3 regions of the Kocuria tytonicola genome follow, and region 3 is predicted to be linked to each of the others. Evidence: predicted binding sites of a transcription regulator. Region 3 holds the regulator's gene; each other region holds the start of a gene.
The links. The regulator HrcA, encoded in region 3, represses chaperone genes, less so after heat shock. The targets are predictions, from matches to a motif close to TTNGCACTCGNNNNNNNCGAGTGCNAA.
Positions count from the first base shown of each region.

Region 1: EAE32_RS00620 (Hsp20/alpha crystallin family protein) is a predicted target of HrcA. The motif match lies at 4,504-4,530, and genes of this name have one in related genera.
Region 2: groL (chaperonin GroEL) is a predicted target of HrcA. The motif match lies at 3,106-3,132, and genes of this name have one in related genera.

Region 1 covers NZ_RDEX01000001.1:128,507-135,834, reverse strand. The annotation lists gene EAE32_RS00625 (MMPL family transporter) at 1-3,842, shown strand, start outside; gene EAE32_RS00620 (Hsp20/alpha crystallin family protein) at 3,916-4,389, opposite strand; gene EAE32_RS00615 (ChaB family protein) at 4,745-5,164, shown strand; gene EAE32_RS00610 (GNAT family N-acetyltransferase) at 5,274-5,753, opposite strand; gene EAE32_RS00605 (1-phosphofructokinase family hexose kinase) at 5,815-6,777, shown strand; gene surE (5'/3'-nucleotidase SurE) at 6,847-7,328, shown strand, end outside.
Region 2 covers NZ_RDEX01000002.1:23,831-31,158, reverse strand. The annotation lists gene EAE32_RS08415 (ribonuclease H family protein) at 1-1,134, opposite strand, end outside; gene groL (chaperonin GroEL) at 1,322-2,956, opposite strand; gene EAE32_RS08405 (hypothetical protein) at 3,220-3,519, opposite strand; gene EAE32_RS12110 (DUF3263 domain-containing protein) at 3,697-3,921, opposite strand; gene EAE32_RS08395 (uracil-DNA glycosylase) at 3,985-4,683, shown strand; gene EAE32_RS08390 (threonine/serine exporter family protein) at 4,713-6,824, opposite strand; gene EAE32_RS08385 (lipid II:glycine glycyltransferase FemX) at 6,947-7,328, opposite strand, start outside.
Region 3 covers NZ_RDEX01000001.1:1,683,883-1,691,210, forward strand. The annotation lists gene EAE32_RS07615 (GerMN domain-containing protein) at 87-1,025, shown strand; gene EAE32_RS07620 (16S rRNA (uracil(1498)-N(3))-methyltransferase) at 1,203-1,958, opposite strand; gene dnaJ (molecular chaperone DnaJ) at 1,955-3,097, opposite strand; gene hrcA (heat-inducible transcriptional repressor HrcA) at 3,168-4,181, opposite strand; gene EAE32_RS07635 (DUF3097 domain-containing protein) at 4,393-5,259, shown strand; gene EAE32_RS07640 (DUF4870 domain-containing protein) at 5,426-5,866, shown strand; gene hemW (radical SAM family heme chaperone HemW) at 5,897-7,141, opposite strand; gene lepA (translation elongation factor 4) at 7,141-7,328, opposite strand, start outside.

The DNA of each region.
Region 1 (7,328 bases), 1.6 Mb from region 3:
TTCTGTACCGGCTGGGCAAGGGCGCAGCCGCTCACGCGTGGGCGGTGATTCTGGTGTGGGCCGCCGTCCTGGCGCTGGCCGTGGGCGGGGTGGCCCTGTCCGGGGTGCACCTGAGCAACGCCATCACCATTCCCGGCACCGAGACCCAGAACCTCGCGGACCGGCTCAAGGCGGAGATGCCCGAGGCGAACCAGGGAACCGGCCGCGTGGTGTTCTCCACGCAGGACGGCTCCGAGTTCACGCAGGCCCAGAAGGACGGCATCGCCGAGGCCCTGAAGCGGGTGGACGGGGTGGACGGTGTGGACTCCACCGTGAACCCGTTCGAGCGCCAGCAGCAGCTGGACGACGGCCGCCAGAAGCTCAAGGACGGCCGCGCGCAGCTGGACCAGGGCGAGCAGCGGATCGCCCAGCTCAAGAAGAGCCTCCCGCCGGGGGTCAGTGCCGAGCAGGTGCTCAAGCAGCGCGGCATGGACCCGGCCCAGATCGAGAAGCAGAAGGCGCAGCTCGAGGAGGGGGAGAAGACCTACGACCGCATGGGCGACTACCGTGTGGTCTCCAAGGGCGACAACTCCGCGATCAGCGTGGTCACGTTCACGGTGGAGCAGAACGCCGTGGAGGCGGACACCAAGACCGAGGTCATGGACGCCGTGCGCAACCACCCCGTGAAGGGCGTGGACGCCGAGTTCTCCCAGGAGATCGCCCAGGACATCTCCTCACTGGTGGGCCCGGCGGAGATCATCGGCGTGGTGATCGCGGCCATCGTCCTGCTGCTCATGCTGCGCGCCGTGGTCCCGGCCGTCCTGCCCGTGCTGACCGCCCTGCTGGGGGTGGCCGTGGCGGCGTCCGCCACGCTGGCGTTCTCCGGCGTGATCGACATGATGTCCGTGACCCCCATGCTCGGTGTGATGCTGGGGCTGGCCGTGGGCATCGACTACTCGTTGTTCGTGCTCAACCGGCACCGCCAGCAGCTGCGCACGGGCATGTCCGTGCGGGAGTCCATCGGGATGGCCGTGGGCACCTCCGGCACCGCGGTCTTCTTCGCGGCGCTCACGGTGATCGTGGCGCTGGTGGCACTCAACGTCGCGGGCATCCCGTTCCTGGGGCTGATGGGCACGGCCGGTGGTCTGGCCGTGGCCGTGGCACTGCTCATGACCCTCACGCTCACTCCCGCCCTGCTCTCCCTCGCGGGCAAGCGGGTGCTCCCGAAGAAGGTGCGCACCGCGGCACCGCGTGAGGACCAGATCGACCCGCACGACGTGCCGCTGCACCTGCGGCACCCCTGGATCACCACGCTCGCGTGCGTGGCCGTGCTGGTCGTCCTGGCGCTGCCCGCCCAGAGCATGCGTCTGGGGCTGCCGGACGCCTCCACCGAGGCGCAGGACAGTACCCAGTACAAGGCCTACCAGCGCATCGCGGAGGACTTCGGTGCGGGGGAGAACGGCCCCATCGCCGTGGTCGTGGATCTCCCGGAGGGCCTCTCGGAGGCGCAGGCCAAGGACAAGATGGACGCGGTGGCGGACCGGCTCGCGGACCAGGAGGACGTGGCGAACGTCCTGCAGGGCAGCACCACGGACGACCGCACCACCGGAGTGATCCAGGTGATCCCCGGGTCCGGCCCGGCGGAGGCTGCCACCGAGGAGCTCGTGGGCAGCATCCGCGGTCTCAACGACGGTCTGGAGAAGGACGAGGACGTTCACGTGGGCGTGGCCGGGACCACGGCCGCGAACATCGACGTGTCCCAGCTGCTCGGTGAGAAGCTGCCCCTCTACCTGGGGGTCGTGCTCGTCATCTCGCTGGTGCTGCTGCTCATGGTGTTCCGCTCCATCCTGGTCCCGGTGATCGCCACGGTGGGCTTCCTGCTCTCCGTCCTGGCGTCCTTCGGCGCCGTGGTGGCGGTCTACCAGTGGGGCTGGGGCGGCGCGCTGTTCGGCGTGCACGATCCCGGGCCCATCCTGAGCTTCCTGCCCACCCTGATGGTCGGCATCCTCTTCGGCCTGGCCATGGACTACCAGCTCTTCCTGGTCTCCGGCATGCGCGAAGCATACGTTCACGGGCATGCGCCGCGTCAGGCCGTGGTGTACGGCTTCAAGGCGGGCCGTTCGGTGGTCACCGCCGCGGCGATCATCATGATCTCCGTGTTCGCGGGCTTCATCTTCGCGGACCTCGCCATGATCCGGCCCATCGGCTTCGCCCTCTCGGGCGGCGTGCTCCTGGACGCCTTCGTGGTGCGCATGCTGCTGATCCCCGCGGTTATGCGGCTGCTCGGGGACAAGGCCTGGTGGATCCCGCGCTGGCTGGACCGCATCCTGCCGCGCGTTGACGTGGAGGGTGAGTCCCTCGCCCGCGAGGGCGCCGCCGCCGGTGCCGTCTCCGGTGCCACCGAGCAGGACGACGACGCCGCACGCCGCGCCCGCGCGCGGGGTCGCCACCGCGCGGAGACCGCCCACCGCCACCGGGCTGCCGCCCAGCGTGCTTCTGATCGCTCTGCCACCGAGCAGGGTGTTCCCCACCGGGGCGCCCAGGGTTCGGCCACCGAGGGAGTCGAGGACTCGACCGGCGCGCTGGATGAGGCCGCGGGACCGGGACGTGAGGGGACACCTCGCGCGGCAGAGCGCGCAACCGGTCCGGCGGGCGCCGCGGGAGCCGGGGCCGCGGCAGCAGCGGCGCTCGGCACGGCGGCTCAGGGTGCAGCGCACCCCGCGCCGGAGAACGAGACGGGCGCCCCCCGTTCCGGGACCACCGGCACGCCGGCTGCGGCCCACGCGGCCCGCCACGCGGCGTCGTCCCCGGAGCACGAGGAGGGCGCGGCGCCCACCGAGAGCGATCGGGTCCGTGCCCTGCGCTACGGCCGTCACGCGGCGGCGTCGGCGGACCACGCCGTGGCCGCCGTGGACGTGGCCCTCGTGCCCGCGGATGCCGCCCTGCGGCTGACCAACCAGGGGCTGCGGGTGCTGCCCAACGTGTGGGAGTCCGAGGAGAAGCTGCTCGCCTCCCTGGCCGCCGAGGACCGTGAGGAGGCCGCGCCGCACCGGGGCATGCACAAGCGTGCGGAGTTCGGGAAGGTCATGGTGGCGGGGTACCCGGTGGTCGTCGCGCGTCCGAAGGCGGCGCTCGCCCGTACGGACGCACCCGTGGTGATCCACTGGCACGGCGGCGCGTACGTGCACCCCGTGACCACCACGCACTGGCGGTGGATCGACGCCCTGATCCAGCGCACGGGTGCCACGGTGCTCGTGCCGGGCTACGGTCTCGCCCCGGACCACACGGTGGACGAGGCACTCGTGCTGGCCGACGGCGTGTGGGACCTGGCGCGCACGCTGGGCACCCGGGTGTTCGTCTCCGGCGACTCCGCGGGTGGCGGTCTGGCGGTGGCCCAGGCCATGCGGCTGCGCGACGCCGCGGCATCGCCCGCCCGGGAGACGCACCCGGGGGCGGCACCGTCCATCCCGGCGACGCCCGAGGGCCTGATCCTGATCTCCCCGTGGGTGGATGCGACCGTGAGCAACCCCGAGATCGAGGAGTACCGGGACGTGGACCACATGCTGGACACCGAGGGCCCCCGGGCCGCGGGCCGCTGGTGGGCGGGCACCCGTGAGGTGACCGACCCCGTGGTCAGCCCCGCGTTCGGGGACGTGCACGGGCTGCCGCGCACGTTCGTGCTGCAGGGGGACCGGGACATGCTCTACCCGGACACCATGGAGTTCGTCACGGACCTCGTGCGTGCCGGTGTGGACACCACCACGGTGGTGTGCGAGGGTGGCCCGCACGTGTACGCGCTGATGGTCTGGTCCGTCCGCGCCACCGAGGACCTGGACCGGGTGGTGCGCTGGATGGGTCACTGACCCGCACGGCGCCGAACAGAGCAGTGGGCCCGCAGGAGATCTCCTGCGGGCCCACTGCTGTCTCAGGTGGAGCTCAGTTCTCGGAGTCCTCCGAGGACTCGGGCGACTCGTCCTTGTGCCCGTGCTCCAGCACCACGCCGTCCTGGTTCTGACCGGTGGCCACCTGGATCTTGCGGGGCTGGGACTTGGGGGAGACCGGGATGGTCACGGTCAGCACGCCGTTGTCGTAGGCGGCCGTGATGTTCTCGGTGTCGATGCCCTGGCCCAGGTTCAGCTGGCGCACGAAGGAGTGGTTGCGGCGCTCCCGCACGATCCACTTGGTGTCCTTCTCCGCGGAGGGCAGACGGCGCTGTGCGCGGATGGTCAGCAGCTGGCCGTCCACGTCCACGTCCACGCTGGTGGGGTCGATGCCCGGCAGGTCCGCGGCGAGGTAGTAGTTGGAGCCCCGGCGGAAGAGGTCCATGGGCATCTGCTCCAGCCCGTTGCGGGTGGAGAGCACCTGGTTGGCGAAGTTCTGGACCTCGGAGAACGGATCGAAAGTAGCCATGACGGTCATTCCTTCCCTGTGCAGCACATCCGTGGTGTGCCCCGCTGCCCTGCTCGTCCCGCGGACGTGGAGCCATCACGTTTCTTGAGTCCCTCTGACTCAACTACGGAAAATATAGCACTCACCTCGACGGAGTGCCAGAGCTTGGGGCACAAATCTTGAGTGGCCACCGCTCAAGGCAAAGTCCTGCCCCCCCGGCGGCGGGGGCTTGCCGCTCCGGCGGCTCCCCGGCTGCCTGCTGCGCCGTGGTGGCCCGCGGAAGCCGGGCCACGGCGCCCCGAAAGGGTGGGCCACGGCGTCGTCGGCATCCGTAGGATGGTGGCCCCAGAGATCCGAACCGCGTCAGGAGGACCCCGTGCCCAAGGCGAAGAAGAACGGCCGCGCGCGGCAGGACGAGATCCCGTCCACGCTGCAGCGCTCCGACGAGAAGGCGCAGGACACGTTCGCACAGACCTGGGACTCCGCCCAGGACGAGTACCACGACGACGCCCGTGCCGCACGCACCGCGTGGGCGGCGATCAAGCACACCCACGAGAAGGTGGGGGACCACTGGGAGCCCAAGGAGGAGAACGGGCCGTCCGACGACAGTGCCGAGAAGGGCGGCCTGAACTCGGAGGACACCGCCGGGGGAGTGGACGCCAACGCCTCCAAGGAGCATCTCTACGAGATCGCGCAGGAGCTGGACGTGCAGGGCCGCTCGGGGATGACGAAGGACAAGCTGGTGGACGCCATCGAGAAGGCGAACGACAAGAAGACGCGGGACGCCCGGCAGTAGCCACTCCCCGAGCGTCCACGGTGACCGGGGTGCAGTTCCACCCACGAGAGCGCCGACACCGCGGGCAGAACTGCACCCCAGAACCTTTCGAGGGCGCGCAGGGAACGCGCTACAGCTGACGCGCCAGGAACACCGATGCGGTGGTGGACTCGTGGAAGGACTCCACGGGCTGGTAGCCCCGGTTGCGGAACATCGCGATGCCCTCGGTCATCTCGGGGTTGAGGGACACCACCGCCGTGAGCGCGCCGAACGCCCGGACCTTGTTCTCCAGGGCGCGCACGAGGGTGCGGGCGTGGCCCTTGCCGCGGTGCGCCGGGGCGACCCAGATCCGGCGCAGCTCCACACGCTCCTCGTCCAGCTTCCGGACCGCGCCGCACGCGATCACCTCGCCCGTGACGAGGTCCGTCATGAGGAAGAAGTCCCCGTGGGGCGGGGTGACGTCCTGGGGCCCGGTGACCTCCGTGAGCTCGGGGTCGAAGCCGCCGTCGATCCGGTGGTCGAGCTCGCTGAAATAGGCGCTCAGGGCCTGCCGCGTGTGCTCACTGGCGGCCTGACCCTCCACGATGCGGACCGGTTCGGTGGCGTTCATCCCACCATCGTGACAGCTGCGTGTCCTGTTCACCAGCACCCGCGTGGGGTAGTTTTCGTGCGTGACCGACACCCGTTCCAGCGCGAAACCGCGCCTCTCCGTCCTGGTTCCCACGCCGCTGCTGATCACGGAGATCACCGAGCCGGCCGCGTACCGCAACCGCAGCCCGCACGAGTCGGACGTGCACATGCACCCCGGTGGCCAGGGACTGTGGGTGGCCCGCATGGCGGGATCCCTCGGAGCGGACGTCTCGGTGAACGGCCCGTTCGGCGGGGAGCTGGGTGCGTTGATCCGCTCGATGCTGGACGGGCTGGGCATGCAGGTCAACGCCGTGCGCTACGGGTACGGCAACGGCGGCTACGTGTACGACCTGCGGGGCGACGACCGCGAGACCGTGGCCCACATGCCGCCGCCGGAGCTGTCCCGGCACGAGCTCGACGATCTCTACGGCACGGCGTTCGTGGACGCCCTCGCCTCGGACGTTCTCACGGTCACGGGGTCCGAGCCCGGGGACGTGGTGCCGGCGTCGTTCTTCGGCCGTCTCATCCGGGACACCCGGGACGCCGGGACCACCGTGGTGGCGGACCTCAGCGGCGCACCCGCGCTCGCGGCCGTGGACGCCCACGTGGACGTGCTGAAGATCAGCCACGAGGAGGTGCGGGACCTGGACCTCGCCCCGGACGACACCCCCGAGTCCCTCGTGGCAGCCGGGCGGGCGCTCGTGGAGCGGGGCGCGGGCGCCGTCGTCGTCTCCCGGGCCAAGGACCCGGCGCTGCTCGTGGAGCACGACGCGGTGCGCGAGGTCTCGGCGCCCTCGATCACCCCGCTGGACCACCGCGGCGCGGGGGACTCCATGACGGCCGGCATCTCCGTGGGGCTGGCGCGCGGCCTCGACCTCGTGGACGCCGTGGCACTCGGGGCCTCCGCCGGCGCGCTCAACGTGGCCCGGCGCGGCCTGGGGACAGGGAACCGGACCACCATCGAGAAGTTCGCGCGGCAGATCACGGTGCGCACCGTCTCCTGAGAGCCGGGGGCCCGCAACGCAGACCTCCCACCCTGGCCCGGGTGCCGGGCGCGTGCCACCATGGACCCCATGCACATCCTGGTCACCAATGACGACGGCATCTCGTCCCCGGGGCTGGCGGTTCTGGTGCGGGCCGCGCTGGACCGCGGGCACACCGTCACGGTGGCCGCGCCGGCCGAGGAGTACTCGGGTGCGAGCTCGTCCCTGTCCGGCGAGGAGATCGACGGGCGGATCGCCCTGGTGCCCGCGGACCCCCCGCACATGCCCGAGGGTGTGGAGTGCGTGGGGGTGCGGGCCGCCCCCGCCCTGATCGCGTTCCTCGCGTCCTACGGGGCGTTCGGCCCGCGCCCGGACATGGTGCTCTCGGGCGTGAACCTGGGTGCGAACACGGGCAAGGCCACGCTGCACTCGGGCACCGTGGGCGCCGTGCTCACGGCCGCGTCCCATGGCATCCCGGGCATTGCGGTCTCCATCACCTCGGGTGCCCCGCAGCACTGGGAGACGGCGCTGCTGGTCACGCGCTTCGCCCTGGAGCGCTGGGAGGGCCGGGC
Region 2 (7,328 bases), on a different contig from region 3:
CAGCCAGGGTCCCATCTCGTTGTGCTGGTCCTGGCGCACCCACACGGAGCTGCGCCGGGTCACGGCGGTGTCCCCCTCCAGCCGGTAGCTCAGGTGGTAGGCGTCCGCACCCAGCGCGGTCAGGAGAACGTCACCCGCAGTGGCTCCGGGGCTCGAGCACGCGGCGAAGTCCGGGGCGCCGCCCGCCCTGCCCCGCGCGTCCACGCACAGCATGCGCGGGTGCAGGAGGGCTTCGGTCCCGGGACCGGCCGGTGCGCAGACGGCTGCGGTCTCACGCGTGACGGCCTCCGCCACGAGGTGGGGCGGCCACGGGTGCGCGCCCGCCGTGCTCCCGTCCGGGGCTTCCCCGTGCCCGGCTGCCGATCCGTTCCCCGCACCGACCCGGTCCAGGGCCTCCAGCTCGGAGAACAGGTCCGGCTCGGATGCGTCGGAACGATCCAGCACCTCGTACTCGTCCGGCACCGCGAAATTCTCCGGTGCCTCGGACGAGGGCCGCGCACCGGTCGTTCCGGAGACGGGGGGCGTGTCTGCGCCAGCAGCACCTCCACCTGAACCGGGTCGACGGCCAGGGCCGGGTGAGGTGCCCGTGAGCGACTGTGCGCCGCGGGCCTCCCCACCGGCGCCCTCGCCGGACCCCTCGCAGGCTTCCTCGCCGGCGTCGTCACGGAACCCGGGGCCCACGGGCATGTCCCCCGGCGCCTTCTTCGCCTGGTACGCAGTGGCCATGGCGCGAGCACGCTCGTCCGCGGCCTCGTTCAGCTCGTGACCGGCGTGGCCCTTGACCCACTCGAAGTGCACCGTGCGTCCGGAGAGCTCGCGGTCCAGCGCCTTCATGATGTCCACGTTCATCACGGGCTTGCCGTCCCGCTTCTTCCAGCCCTTCTTCTTCCAGCCGGGCATCCACTTGGTGATCGAGTTGATCACGTACTGGCTGTCGCAGTAGACCGTGAGGGGCTCGTCCGCCCGGTGGCGCGTCTGCTCCAGCAGGTCCAGCACCGCCGTGAGCTCCCCCATGTTGTTGGTGCCGTGGGCCCAGCCGCCTGCGCGCCACGAGGTGGGGTCGATGTACCAGGCCCAGCCCGCCGGCCCCGGGTTGCCGAGCGCCGAGCCGTCCGCGGAAGCAATGATCGTCATGGCCCCATCCTCGCAAAACCCGCCGACACGCACAGTGCCGGACCCGGTCACCGCCGCGCCCGGGGCGAGGGCTGGCACGCCGACCGCCCCCCGGACAGGGAAGGACCCCGGACACGACCTGCGCGTCCGGGGTCCTCCTCGGCACCCACCCGCAGGGCGGGTGGGGCACCACTCACGAGGAGTGGGATCACATCATGCCGCCCATGCCTCCCATGGGATCGGCACCCGCGCCCGCACCGGCGGCCTCGGGCTCGGGCTTGTCCGCCACCACGGCCTCGGTGGTGAGGAACAGCCCGGCGATGGACGCCGCGTTCTGCAGCGCGGAACGGGTCACCTTGACGGGGTCGTTGATGCCCGCGGCCATGAGGTCCTCGTACTCGCCGGTGGCGGCGTTGAGGCCCCAGCCGGTCTCGAGCCCGCGCACCTTGTCCACCACCACGCCGGGCTCCATGCCGGCGTTGAGGGCGATCTGCTTGAGCGGGGCGTCGATGGCGACCTTCACGATGTTCGCGCCGGTGGCCTCGTCACCGGAGAGGTTCAGAGAGTCGAACACCTTGGCGCCGGCCTGGATGAGGGCCACGCCACCACCGGCGACGATCCCCTCCTCCACGGCGGCCTTGGCGTTGCGCACGGCATCCTCGATGCGGTGCTTGCGCTCCTTGAGCTCCACCTCGGTGGCCGCGCCGGCCTTGAGGACTGCCACGCCGCCGGCCAGCTTGGCGAGACGCTCCTGCAGCTTCTCGCGGTCGTAGTCGGAGTCGGAGTTGTTGATCTCCGCGCGGATCTGCGCCACGCGGCCCTCGATCTCCTCCTGCGTGCCGGCACCGTCCACGATGGTGGTCTCGTCCTTGGTCACCACGACCTTGCGGGCCTGGCCCAGCAGGTCGATCGTGGCCGACTCCAGCGACAGGCCGACCTCCTCGGTGATGACCTGGCCACCGGTGAGGATGGCGATGTCCGCGAGCTGCGCCTTGCGGCGGTCGCCGAAGCCGGGGGCCTTGACGGCCACGGACTTCACGGCACCGCGCATCTTGTTCAGCACCAGCATGGCCAGGGCCTCGCCGTCCACGTCCTCGGCGATGATCAGCAGCGGCTTGCCGGCCTGCATGACCTTCTCCAGCACGGGGACGAGGTCCTTCACGGCGGAGATCTTGGAGTTCACGATGAGGATGTAGGGATCCTCGAGGACGGCCTCCTGGCGGTCCGCGTCCGTGACGAAGTAGCCGGAGAGGTAGCCCTTGTCGAAGCGCATGCCCTCGGTCAGCTCGAGGTCCAGCCCGAAGGTGTTGGACTCCTCGACGGTGATGACGCCTTCCTTGCCGACCTTCTCCATGGCCTCGGCGATGAGCTTGCCGATCTCGGGGTCCGCGGCGGAGATGGACGCGGTGGCGGCGATCTCCTCCTCGGTCTCGATCTCCTTGGCGGAGGACAGCAGCTGCTCGGTCACGGAGGCCACGGCCTTCTCGATGCCGCGCTTCAGGGACAGCGGGTCCGCACCGGCGGCCACGTTGCGCAGGCCTTCCTTCACGAGGGCCTGGGCCAGCACGGTGGCCGTGGTGGTGCCGTCACCGGCGACGTCGTCGGTCTTCTTGGCGACCTCCTTGACGAGCTCGGCGCCGATCTTCTCGTAGGGTTCCTCGAGCTCGATCTCCTTGGCGATGGACACGCCGTCGTTGGTGATCGTGGGGGCGCCCCAGGACTTCTCGAGCACCACGTTGCGACCGCGGGGGCCGAGCGTGACCTTCACGGCGTCCGCGAGGGTGTTCAGGCCCTTCTCGAGGCCGCGGCGTGCTTCTTCGTCGAATGCGATCATCTTTGCCATGTGTTTCGTCCCTCCTGGACGGTTGACAAACAAGACTTGTCACCACGATGCCCGCGACGGACGGCTCCGCGGCACGGTCCTCACCGTGCCGCGCCACCTCACCGTGGTGTGGTGTCACTCGGGTGCCGGGCAACCGCCACCGGACCCGGTTAGCAGTCCACTCGACTGAGTGCTAACCCAATACTGGCACCCGCGCGCGCGGAACCGCAAACGGTCCCCGTGCCCCGGGCCCGGGTTTCATTCCCGGCTGAACGCCGCCCGGATCAGGCGGGGACGACGCCGCCCGCGCACCGTTGCGACGCCCCCGCCCAGGCGGCGTCGGGTCCCGCCGAGGGGACCGAGAAGACCGGGGATGCGGCCGCGGCCTGCGGCTCCTGCGCCGTGCGCGGCGAGTTCACGAAGCACACCGCGCCGATCACGAGCGACGTCACCCCGGCGGCCACGACGGCCCGCAGCTCGCGGCGGGAGCCGGTGCGGGCCCGGGGGTTGTGGCCGCGGTGCGCGCCCTGCCGGGCACCGTCCTCGGGGACGTCGTCGAACTCGTCGTGGGGGTACTGGCTCATGGTCTGCTTCCTTCTGTGGTCGGGCACCCCTCCCCCGTCCTGCAGCGGCCGTGGTGCCTGCGGGACGGACGGGGCGGGGCCGCGGCGGATGGACTGTGCCGGCCGCGGGCGGTGTGGACGCGGGACGGGACACCACGGCACCCCTCCGGATGCTGGCCCCCGGCACGCGTCCGGCGCTCAGCGCTCCCGCGCGCGTCGCAGCCGGGCGATCAGCATGGGCGCGTGCCGGGCGGCCGCCTCGGAGGAGACCAGGGAGTTGAGCCGCTGGTAGTAGTGGACGGGGCTGAGCCCCAGCCGGGCGCGGATCGCGGACTCCTTCGCACCCCGGTACTTCCAGTGCTGGGCCTCGAGCTCCAGGACGGCGCGGTCGAGCTCGTCGAGATCCTCTCCCGTGGTAGACATGGGCTCAACCCTAGCGCGCGCCGCGGACCCGGCCGTGCGCCGTCGAGCCCCAGGAGGACCGCCGTGAGCACCCCGCGCCCGCTGCACGAGATCATGCACCAGGACTGGGCGGAGGCCCTGGCGCCGGTGGAGCCGCGGATCCGCGAGATGGGTGAGTTCCTGCGCGCGGAGCACGCCGCGGGGCGCCACACCCTGCCCGCCGGGGAGCGGATCTTCCGCGCGTTCCAGGAGCCCATGGCAGCCGTCAAGGTGCTGGTGGTGGGCCAGGACCCCTACCCCACGCCCGGGCACGCCATGGGGCTCTCGTTCTCGGTGGCGCCGGACGTGCGCCCCGTGCCGCGGTCCCTGCAGAACATCTACAAGGAGCTGCACGCGGACCTCGGGGTCGAACCACCCGCGCACGGGGACCTGTCCTCGTGGTCCGGTCAGGGCGTGATGCTGCTCAACAGGGTGCTCACGGTGCAGGCGGGCTCCCCGGCATCCCACCGCGGGAAGGGGTGGGAGGAGGTCACGGAGCGTGCCATCCGAGCGCTCGGCGAGCGCGGGCAGCCGCTCGTGGCCGTCCTGTGGGGCCGGGATGCCCGGGGCACCGCCGCATGGCTGGGTGGAGCCCCCACCGTGGAGTCCGCACACCCCTCGCCCCTGTCCGCGTCCCGCGGCTTCTTCGGATCCCGCCCGTTCTCCCGCGTCAACGACCTGCTGCGGGAGCAGGGGGCGGAGCCCGTGGACTGGCGGCTGCCGGACGGGGTTCCCCGGGGCTGAGGGCACGGCACCCGCGCCGCCGTGCGGCGTCAGCGGCGCCGGTTCCGCCGCTGGGAGAGGTGCTGCATCTGCTCGATGAACGGGCGCATCAGGTACTTGGCGAGCACCACGCCGGCGGCCAGCAGCACGATCGACGCCATGGCGTTGACCAGCTCCGTGATGCCCTGCCCCGAGGACGGGGTCTCCACGGTCAGCGCGTACATCCCCCGGAACAGGGTGAGCCCCGGGAGCAGGAACGTCATGGCGGGGATGGCCAGCACCGCCTGGGGAATCCGGGAGCGCGCCGCGAACAGGGCGGCCACGCAGCCGCTGGTCACCGCGCCGAGTCCCGTGCCGATCCGGCTGCCCGCGCCGAGCGCCGCGGCCCCGTGGTAGAAGAGCAGTCCCACGGCGGCCGCCACGAGCGCCGGGGGGACGTGCCGCGGCTTGACCTGCATGGTCACCGCGATCAGGGCGGTGGAGATCAGCATGAACACGATGTTGGTGAGCACGCCCGTGGGGGTGAAGCTCGACTGCGAGACGTCGATCGGCGGTGCTCCCGCCAGGTTCACCGTGGTGGAGACCCCCAGGGCGATCCCGGCCACGATGCCCAGGAACGCCATGGCCGTGGAGAGCAGCCGCCCAGCGGCCGTGACCGGGAACCCGTTGATCGCGTCCTGCATGGTGGAGACCATGCGCGTGGTGGGCAGCAGCATGATGAGCCCGCCCGCGATGACCTTGGGCGGGGAGAGCTCCACCCCGAGCGCGGAGACGACGATGGCGATCAGCGTGACCACGAACGCGTTGGCCGCCAGGGAGAAGAACTCGGGGATGCGCCACGCCGCCAGCTTGCCCGTGACGAACTGCACCACCGTGGCCGAGCCCACGGCCACGAGGGCACCCGCGAACGACGCTCCCAGCGCGAGGGCGAGGGTCCCCGCCGCGATCACCGTGGCTGCCGCCACCATCCAGCGGGCGTAGGGCTTGGGGCGGGCATTGATCGCCGCGAGCTCGCGCTCGGCCTTGCGCAGGGGCATCTCGCCCTCGATGATCCGGGTGACGAGCTGGTGGGAGTCCGCCAACCCGGAGTAGTTGTCCGTCCAGGAGCGCACCACGCGCATCACGGTGTGGCTGGAGGTCAGCGAGTCGCCCCACGGGTCCTCGCCCGTGCGCGGCGCGCCCGGTTCCCGCCGCTCCCCCGTGGTCCCGGGAGTCCCCGCGAAGGACGCGGTGCGGTCCTCGGAGGCACCGGACCCCGCCGAGGCACCCTGGCCCGCGGCCACGAGCTTTCCGGTGGGCGTGGTCTCCGCGACGTAGTTGATGGTCACCGACTGGTTGGTGATGTCCACCTCCAGGTTCTCCACCCCGTAGGTGGCGCACACCGCGATGATCGCGTTCTCCACGTCCAGGGCGTCCGCCCCGTAGTGGAACATGGTCTCCGCCAGGCGCAGCGCGAAGTTCAGGGTGCGCCGGGCCTGCCGGTCCGTGCCGTCCCCGAACTTGCGCAGGTTCTGGAACGGGGTGGCCGTGAGCCGGTCCAGCACCCGCATGGGAGCCGTGGGAGCGGCGTCGCCCGCCACGAGAGAGCGGAACAGGGACTTCGGTGCGGCCGGGGGCTCCACGCGCGCGGCCGGGTACTGGCCGCGCGGGATGGCCGTGGTGGCCGGGGCGATCTCGTGCTCCACCGTCTCCGGGCGCTCCACCGGCGACGCCGCGGGGGCAGCTCCGCGCCGGGAGGCCGTGCTGACCGGCTCGGTGAGAGCGGCGGAAACCCCCGCGCGGTGCCCCTGGCCCGCGCGGTCGGCGGCGATCTGACCCGGGGTGAGCACGGGCAGTGCCGTGGCCTGCGGGGAACCGGCCGGGGCGGACTGGCCCGTGCGGAGAGGGCGGCTCCCCGTGGTCCGCGGCGTCGCGGCCGTCCGGGGGCCGGTGTACGGGTGGGCGGCCGAGCTGCGCAGCTCGGCGCGTGCGGCCTGCTCCTCGGTGGGGCGGGGCAGGGGGCGCGGGCGGCGCCGCGGCGTGGTGGGCCGCACGGCCTCCCGCAGCGCCGTGTCCCCGCCGGGGCCGAACGGCAGGTCCTCCACACCGGAGGACTCGGTCCCCTCCCCGGAGGAGGGATAGCCCTGGTGGGCCATGCGGGTCAACTGTTCGGTCACGCTCACGTCGGATGAACCTTCCCTGCCGCCGCGGGCACTGCTCGGAACTGGTGTGGCGGGCGCGTCAGGGCGCGTCCATCAGGCGCCGGCGGTGGTGCCGCCGGGCGCGTCGACCGGAAGCCGGCCGCTCAGTAGAACGGCTGCCCCGTGCGGCGCACCCAGAGCTGGCGCTGGACCTTCTCCGCCAGGCTGGTCCACACAGCGTATTTCGCACGGCTGAGCGGCTGGTCCCAGACTCCTGCGTAGTCCACGACAGTCTTGGTGAAGCTCGTCTTGAAGAGGCCCAGGCCGTAGTAGTGGTGCTCCTTGTTCTTGAGCTGGTCCGAGGGCGGGGTGCCGCAGAAGTCGTACTGGGTGATCCCGTGGTCCCGCTTCAGATCCGTGATGGCGCTCCACTGCACCAGGTGGGAGTCCCCGTACTGCCTGCGCCGCGGGGTGGAGCCGCCGTCCTTGTAGGTGCCCTTGCGGCCGTAGGCGATCACGTAGGCGCCCACGGAGGGCTTGCCGTCC
Region 3 (7,328 bases):
GGACACGCGTCGCAGTGGGTAGGTTGTGAAGCCGGAAAACGCACCGGACACGAACGCACGGCACGGAGCCACGGGAGGGAGAGCGCATGGCGGCTCAGGCACCACGGACACGAGCGCTCGGCGGAACCGCCCGGGCCACCGTGGCCGTGACGCTCACCGCCGCGCTCGCCCTCGGGCTCGGTGCGTGCGGCAATGCCGCGGACCGCCCGGACAACGGTTCGGCGGCCGCACCGGGCATCGGATCCGCACCGGTCTCCACGGACGACTCCGGGGACGGCGTGGCCACCGAGCAGGCACCCGTGTACTGGGTGGGCTCCGGGGACCAGGCCGGATACCTGTTCCGGGAGTTCCGCACCCCCGAGAGCAAGGACGTCGCGGACCCGGTGGCGCGCGCGGCCCTCATGGTGACCTCCGCGAAGCCCTCCGACCCCGACTACCGCTCCCTGTGGTCCGCGGTGAGCACCGTGGGGTCCTCCGTGTCCCCGGACGGAACCGTGACCGTGGACCTGCCCGCCGCGGCGTTCGCCACGCCGCTGCCGGAGCAGGATGCCCGCATGGCCCTGCAGCAGATGGTCTACACCGTCTCCGCCGCGGTGGTCACAGCCGGTCTGCTGGACTCGTCCACGGCCAAGGAGGTGCGCATCCTCGTGGACGGACGCACCGGGTACCGCGCGTTCGGCTCCGTGGACCTCACCGATCCCCTGCCCCGCGACCCGGCCGTGGCGGCACCCGTCTGGCTCATCGACCCCCAGACCGCGGCGGACCCGGCCAGCCCCCTGACGATCTTCGCCCGGGTGCTCCCCACGGTGCACAACGTGCGCTGGGAGATCACCACCGGTGACCGCCGGGTCAAGGGGGACACCGTGAAAGCCGCCACACCCGGCACGGATCCCGCCGCGGGCGCCGAGGTCCGCACCACCGTGGATCTCGATCCCGGCACCTACACGGTCCGGGTGAGTGGCACGGACGACCACGGGACCACGCTCGTGGACGACCACGAGATCGTCGTTGCCGATGGCAAGTGACCCCGCGCGCGGGGTGAACCGGGCACGAGAAGGCCAGCGGGCGCCGTCGGCCCGAGCCGCCGCCCACCCGAAGGCGTGAAGAGGGTCCGGGCGGACGCCGACCGTCTCGCACGAGGGCCTTTCCTGACGACGTGCCCTGTCACGGGCCGACGGCCCCGGGTGGCGGCCCCGTGGGCGTCAGTCCCAGCTGCCGAGCACGGCGCTCAACGCCGCCAGGGCCGCGGGACCGGCGGTCGAGGAGCGCATCACGGTGCTCCCGAGGCGCAGCGGGCGGGCGCCCGCGTCCCGCAGGGTCCTCAGCTCGTCCTCGCTGATCCCGCCCTCCGGGCCCACGACCACGGCCACGTGTCCGCGCTCCCCCCATGCCGCCACCTCGTCGGAGGTCCAGCGCGTGGGGGCGCTCTCGTGCAGCACGAGCCACAGGGTCTCCGGCTCGGAGGCGACCAGGCGCGCGAGGCCGGCGGTGTCCACCCAGGGTTCCAGGCGGGGCCAGGCCGCGCGGCGCGACTGCTTGGCCGCCGTGGCCAGCAAGGACTCCCACTTGGCCATGGTCTTGGCGGCGCGTTCGGCCCGCAGCCGCACGATGCTGCGGTCGGCCTGCCACGGGACCACGCGGGAGACGCCGAGCTCGGTGGCGGACTCGACGGCCTGCAGGTCCCGGTCCCCCTTGGCCAGCGCCTGCACGAGCGTGAGCCGCGGATCAGGCGGGTGCTCGTGGCGCACGTCCGCGACGAGCACGCCCATGCGGTCCCGCTCCCCCGTCCGGAAGACGCAGGTGGCCCGGGTGCCGTGTCCGTCCACGAGGTCCAGGGGCTCGCCCGCCCGCAGCCGCCGCACGGTCACGGCGTGCCTGGCCTCGGGGCCGACGACGTCGAGGACCTCGCCGGGGCGCGCCCCGGTGAGGTCCTCGTGGTGGAAGACGGGGTTCGTCACAGGTCGTTGAACCGTCCGCGCAGCCGGGAGAAGAACCCGCCGGCGCTGGCGGTGTTCACGGTGGTGCCGTCGTGGGACTCCTCGTCCCGCAGTGCGGCCAGACGCTGCATCAGCTCGCGCTGCTCCCCCGTGAGGTTGCGCGGGGTCTCCACCTCGAAGTGCACCTGCAGGTCCCCACGGCCCTTGCCGCGCAGATGGGTGACGCCCAGGTGGTCGAGGGTGACGGTGGCTCCGGACTGGGTGCCGGGCTCCACCTCCACGCTGCGGGTGCCGTCGAAGGTCTCCAGGGTCACGGTGGTGCCCAGGGCGGCGGCGGTCATGGGGATCCGCAGCCGGGCGTGCAGGTCGTCGCCCTCGCGGACGAAGGTGGGGTCGGGGTCCACCTTGAGCTCTACGAAGAGGTCTCCGTTGGGGCCGCCGGCGGTACCGGCCTCACCCTGGCCACCCAGGCGGATGCGGTTGCCGGACTGGATGCCGGCGGGGATCTTGACGGTCAGGGGGCGGCGGTCGCGCACCCGCCCCTCGCCGTAGCACTCGTGGCACGGGTGCTCCACCACGGTGCCGAAGCCGTTGCACTGCGAGCAGGGCGCCTGCGTGGTGACCATGCCCAGGATGGACTGGCGCTGGTACTGCATGTGGCCGGAGCCCTTGCACATGCTGCACGTGGTGGGGCTGGTGCCGGGCTGGCAGCACGAGCCCCCGCACGTGGGGCACGTGACGGCGGTGTCCACGGTGATGTCCTTCTCCACGCCGAACACCGCGTCCTTGAGGGAGATCCGCACGTTGATCAGGGCGTCCTGGCCCTGCCGGGTACGGGACTGCGGGCCGCGCTGGCCCCCGGCGCCCGCGCCCTGGAAGAACGTCTCGAAGATGTCCGAGAACCCGAACCCGGTGCCGGGGAAGCCCCCGCCGAATCCCGTGTCCGTGCCGTTCTCGTTGCCCGTGGCGTCGTACACGCGGCGCTTGTCCGGGTCCGAGAGGACGTCGTTCGCGTGGGACACGCGCTTGAACTCCTCGGCGGCCTCCGGGGAGGGGTTCACATCCGGGTGCAGCTTGCGGGCCTTCTTGCGGTAGGCGCGCTTGATCTCTTCGGCGCTGGCGTCACGGCTCACGCCGAGGGTTTCGTAGTGGTCGCTCACGATGTCGTCGCTTCTTCTCTCGTGTCGGTGTCGGTGTCAGTGGTCGGGGGCGGCGGCGCCGGGGCGGCGCTCACTCCCCCAGGTTCTTGGACAGGTAGCGGGCCACCGCGCGCACGGAGGCCATGGTGGTGGGGTAGTCCATGCGGGTGGGGCCCACGATCCCCACCTTGGAGGCGGCGTGCGGGCCGTAGCCCGTGGCCACCACGGAGGCCTCGGCCAGGGGGTCGTCGCCCTGCTCCGAGCCGATGCGCACGGCCACGCCCCGTTCGTCCTGCTGCATCTCGGACAACAGGCGCAGCATGGTCACTTGTTCCTCGAGGGCCTCGAGCACCGGGGAGATGCTCTGGGGGAAGTCCCCGCTGAAGCGTGCCAGGTTGGCCGTTCCGGCCAGCACGAGCCGGTGCTCGTCCGACGCCGCGGCCAGCACGGTGAGCGCGTCGCCCACGGCCCGGGCGGCGTCGCCCAAAGCCTCCGGTACCGCGACCTCGAGATCTGCGAGGGCGCTGGGCACCGTGTCCAGGGGCGCGGCCAGCAGCCGCGCGAGCAGCAGGGACCGCAGCTCCAGCACGCGCGCCTCGTCCAGGGGTGCGGCGAGCGCGACGCTGCGCTGGACCACGCGGCCCGAGGTGGGGATGAGGATCACCAGCAGCGTGTCCGCACCGAGGTCCACGAGCTCCACGTGGCGCACCGTGATGCCCGTGCGCACGGGGTACTGGATCACGGCGGCCTGGTGCGTCAGCTGGGCCAGCAGGCGCACGGTGCGCTCCATGATGTCGTCGAGGTCGTCGGCTCCGTCGAGGAACACCTGGATGGCCCGGCGCTGGGCCGGGGTGAGCGGCTGCAGGGCCGAGATCTGGTCCACGAACAGGCGGTAGCCGCGGTCGGTGGGGATCCGGCCGGAACTGGTGTGGGGGGCGACGATCAGGCCGTCCTCCTCGAGGGCGGCCATGTCGTTGCGGACCGTGGCGGAGGACACGGGGAGCCGGTGGCGCTCCACGAGCGCCTTGGAGCCCACGGGTTCGCGCGAGTGGACGTAGTCCTCCACGATGGCCCGCAGGATCTGAGCCCTGCGCGGGTGCTCCACGGCGTTCACCTCCCGTTGCGTCCGGCCGCTGCGTCCGGTCAATTTTGGCACTCATGGGAACACAGTGCTAATCCGGGGAGTCTAGCGGCCCGGGTCTCCCCCGCCCCCTTTGGTACGCTCGCGGCTGATTCGGCCGCCCGGCCGGTCCCGTGCCAGAGCACCGCGGGTGCCGCGCGTCGGAAGACCACAGCACCAGAACGAGGAGACCGCCGTGAACGCACCCGGGTGGGGCTGGGGCCCGCAGGACCTCGGCGACCCCCAGCTGTCCCGCTCCGGGCCCACGTCCCGTGAGGTCCCGGTGGCCCGCGACATGGTCCTGGAGGACGTCGAGACCGGGTGGGTGGGCGCCGTCGTGAGCGTGGAGGTCATCGGGGGCATGCGCGTGGTGGGCCTGGAGGACCGCCACGGCCGCGTGAAGACCTTCCCCCTGGGCCCGGGATTCCTCCTGGACGGGGAGCCCGTGCGGCTTACTCCACCCGTGGCCGCGGCCGGCCCCTCGAAGCCCCGGCTCACCCGGTCCGGCTCCGTGGCGGTCGAGGGCCTGCGGGCCTCCGTGGCCAAGGAGTCCCGGATCTGGGTGGAGGGCTACCACGACGCCGAACTCGTGGCGAAGGTGTGGGGCCACGACCTCGCCGTGGAGGGGATCGTGGTGGAGCCCCTGCACGGCATCGACGACCTCCCCGGTGCCATCGCCTCGTTCCGGCCGGGGCCGAAGCGTCGGCTCGGGGTCCTCGTGGACCACCTGGTGCCGGGGTCCAAGGAGTCCCGGATCGCCGAGAAGGCCCTGCAGGTTCCCGGAGCACGGGACAACGTGCTGGTCCTGGGCCACCCGTACATCGACATCTGGCAGGCCGTGAAGCCCGCCACGCTCGGCATCCCCGCGTGGCCCGTGATCCCCCGCGGTGAGGACTGGAAGACCGGGATGGCGCGGGAGCTCGGACTCCCCCACCGCACGCCCCAGGACGTGGGCCGCGCGTGGCAGGCCATCCTCACGCGCGTGAACAGCTACGCGGACCTGGAGCCTGCCCTCCTGGGGCGGGTGGAGGAGCTGATCGACTTCCTCACCGCCCCGCAGTGAGCCGAGCGACCTGCCTGCGGCGGCCCGCCTGCCCGCGGTGACGCGCACGACGTCGTTCTGTGACGCCCGACCGGGCGGTTTCCCAGCCGCACACCGTAGAATGACGGTGCCAGGCCCCCGCGATCCTGCCTGCACCGGCTACCGCCCCTGAAAGGGACACCCCACTGTGACTGACGTTGCCGCCACGCCCGTTCCCGAGTCCGCTCGCACCGAGGACACCCCGTTCGAGTCCGTGTCCCCCGTGGCCCAGCCCCTGGACGTGGCGCAGGACCGCCAGTGGGCCACCCTGGCGCACCTCGGCGGAGTGGTGGGCGCGCTGCCCAGCTACCTGATCCACCGGGTCTTCACGGACCGCGGCCCCTTCACGGCGCAGGAGTCCCGGGAGGCCCTGAACCACACGCTGCTGCCGAGCCTGATCATCCTGGCGGGCATCGTGCTGTCCCTGGTCCCCGTGGCGGGAGGCGTGTTCTCCGTGGTCGCCGCCGTGACGTGGGTGTACCTGGCTGTCACGTCCGTGCGGGCGGGCATCAAGGTGAACCGCGGCGAGCCCCACCAGTACCGGTTCAGCACGCACTTCTACGACCGCGTCACCACCGGCCGCGCCTGACCCCGCCCCCCCGCCGGGGCCCGTCGGGGCTCACCAGTTGAGCAGGCGCCGCGTCACGGCGTCGGCCATCAGCCGCCCCGCGTCCGTGAGCACCGCCGTGCCGGTGAGGGCCGCGGGTCCGTCCAGCCAGCCGTCCGCGATCAGCCCGGCGACGGCGCGGCGGCCCTCCGGGCGCAGCGTGGCCAGGGGAAGGCCCTCGCGGATGCGGATGCCCAGCATCACGTGCTCCACGTAGCGGGTGTCCGCGTCGAGGGTTTCGCGCCCCACGGCGGGTGACTCCCCGGCCCGCACGCGGTGGGTGTAGGGCAGGGGGTGCTTGATGTTCCACCAGCGCACACCGTCGCTGTGGGAGTGGGCCCCGGGCCCGATCCCCCACCAGTCCTGGTCCCGCCAGTAGGCGAGGTTGTGCTCGCTGCGGTTCTGCCGCGCGGTGCGGCCGTGGGCGTCCCGGGACCAGTTGGAGACCTCGTACCACTCGAACCCCGCGGCCGTGAGCAGGCGCTCCGCGAGCAGGTACTTCTCGGCCTGGTCGTCGGGGTCCACCTGCGGCACCTCGCCGCGGCGGATCTGCGCGGCGAGCTTGGTGCCGTCCTCGACGATGAGCGAGTACGCGGAGACGTGGTCCGGGTCCAGTTCCAGCGCGGCGTCCAGGGACGTCTCCCAGTCCGCCACGCTCTCCCCGGGGGTGCCGTAGATCAGGTCCACGCTGGCGCCCAGGCCGCGCTCCTTGGCCCAGCCGACGGCGCGGGGCACGTTCGTGGGCGTGTGCGTGCGTTCCAGCACGGCCAGCACGTGCGGGACCGCGGACTGCATCCCGAAGGAGACCCGGGTGACCCCCGCGGCCGCGAGGACGTCGAAGGTCTCGGGCGTCACGGAGTCCGGGTTGGCCTCCACCGTGACCTCGGCGTCCGGGGCGAGCCCGAAGCTCTCCCGGGCCTGCTCGAGCACCGCGGCGAGCTCGGTCGCGGGCAGCAGCGTGGGGGTGCCCCCGCCGAAGAACACGCTGTGCAGGGCGCGCGGGGGTGCCCAAGCGGCGTCGAGCACGGAACGGGCGAAGCGGACCTCTGCTGCGGCGTCGCGGTGGTAGTCGTCCCGGGAGACCCCGTCCCCGAGCTGGTCCATGGTGTACGTGTTGAAGTCGCAGTACCCGCAGCGCACGGCGCAGAACGGGACGTGGACGTACAGGCTCAGGGTGCGCTCGGCCGCGCGCGCCACCGAGGCCGCGGGGAGGGCGCCGTCGCGCGGGGCGGGGTCCCCCTCCGGCTGGGTGGGCATTACTTCTTCTTGTCCTTCCCGTTGTCCTCGTCCGAGGACAGCGCGGCCACGAAGGCCTCCTGGGGGACCTCCACGCGGCCCACCATCTTCATGCGCTTCTTGCCCTCCTTCTGCTTCTCGAGCAGCTTGCGCTTGCGGGAGATGTCACCGCCGTAGCACTTGGAGAGCACGTCCTTGCGGATCGCGC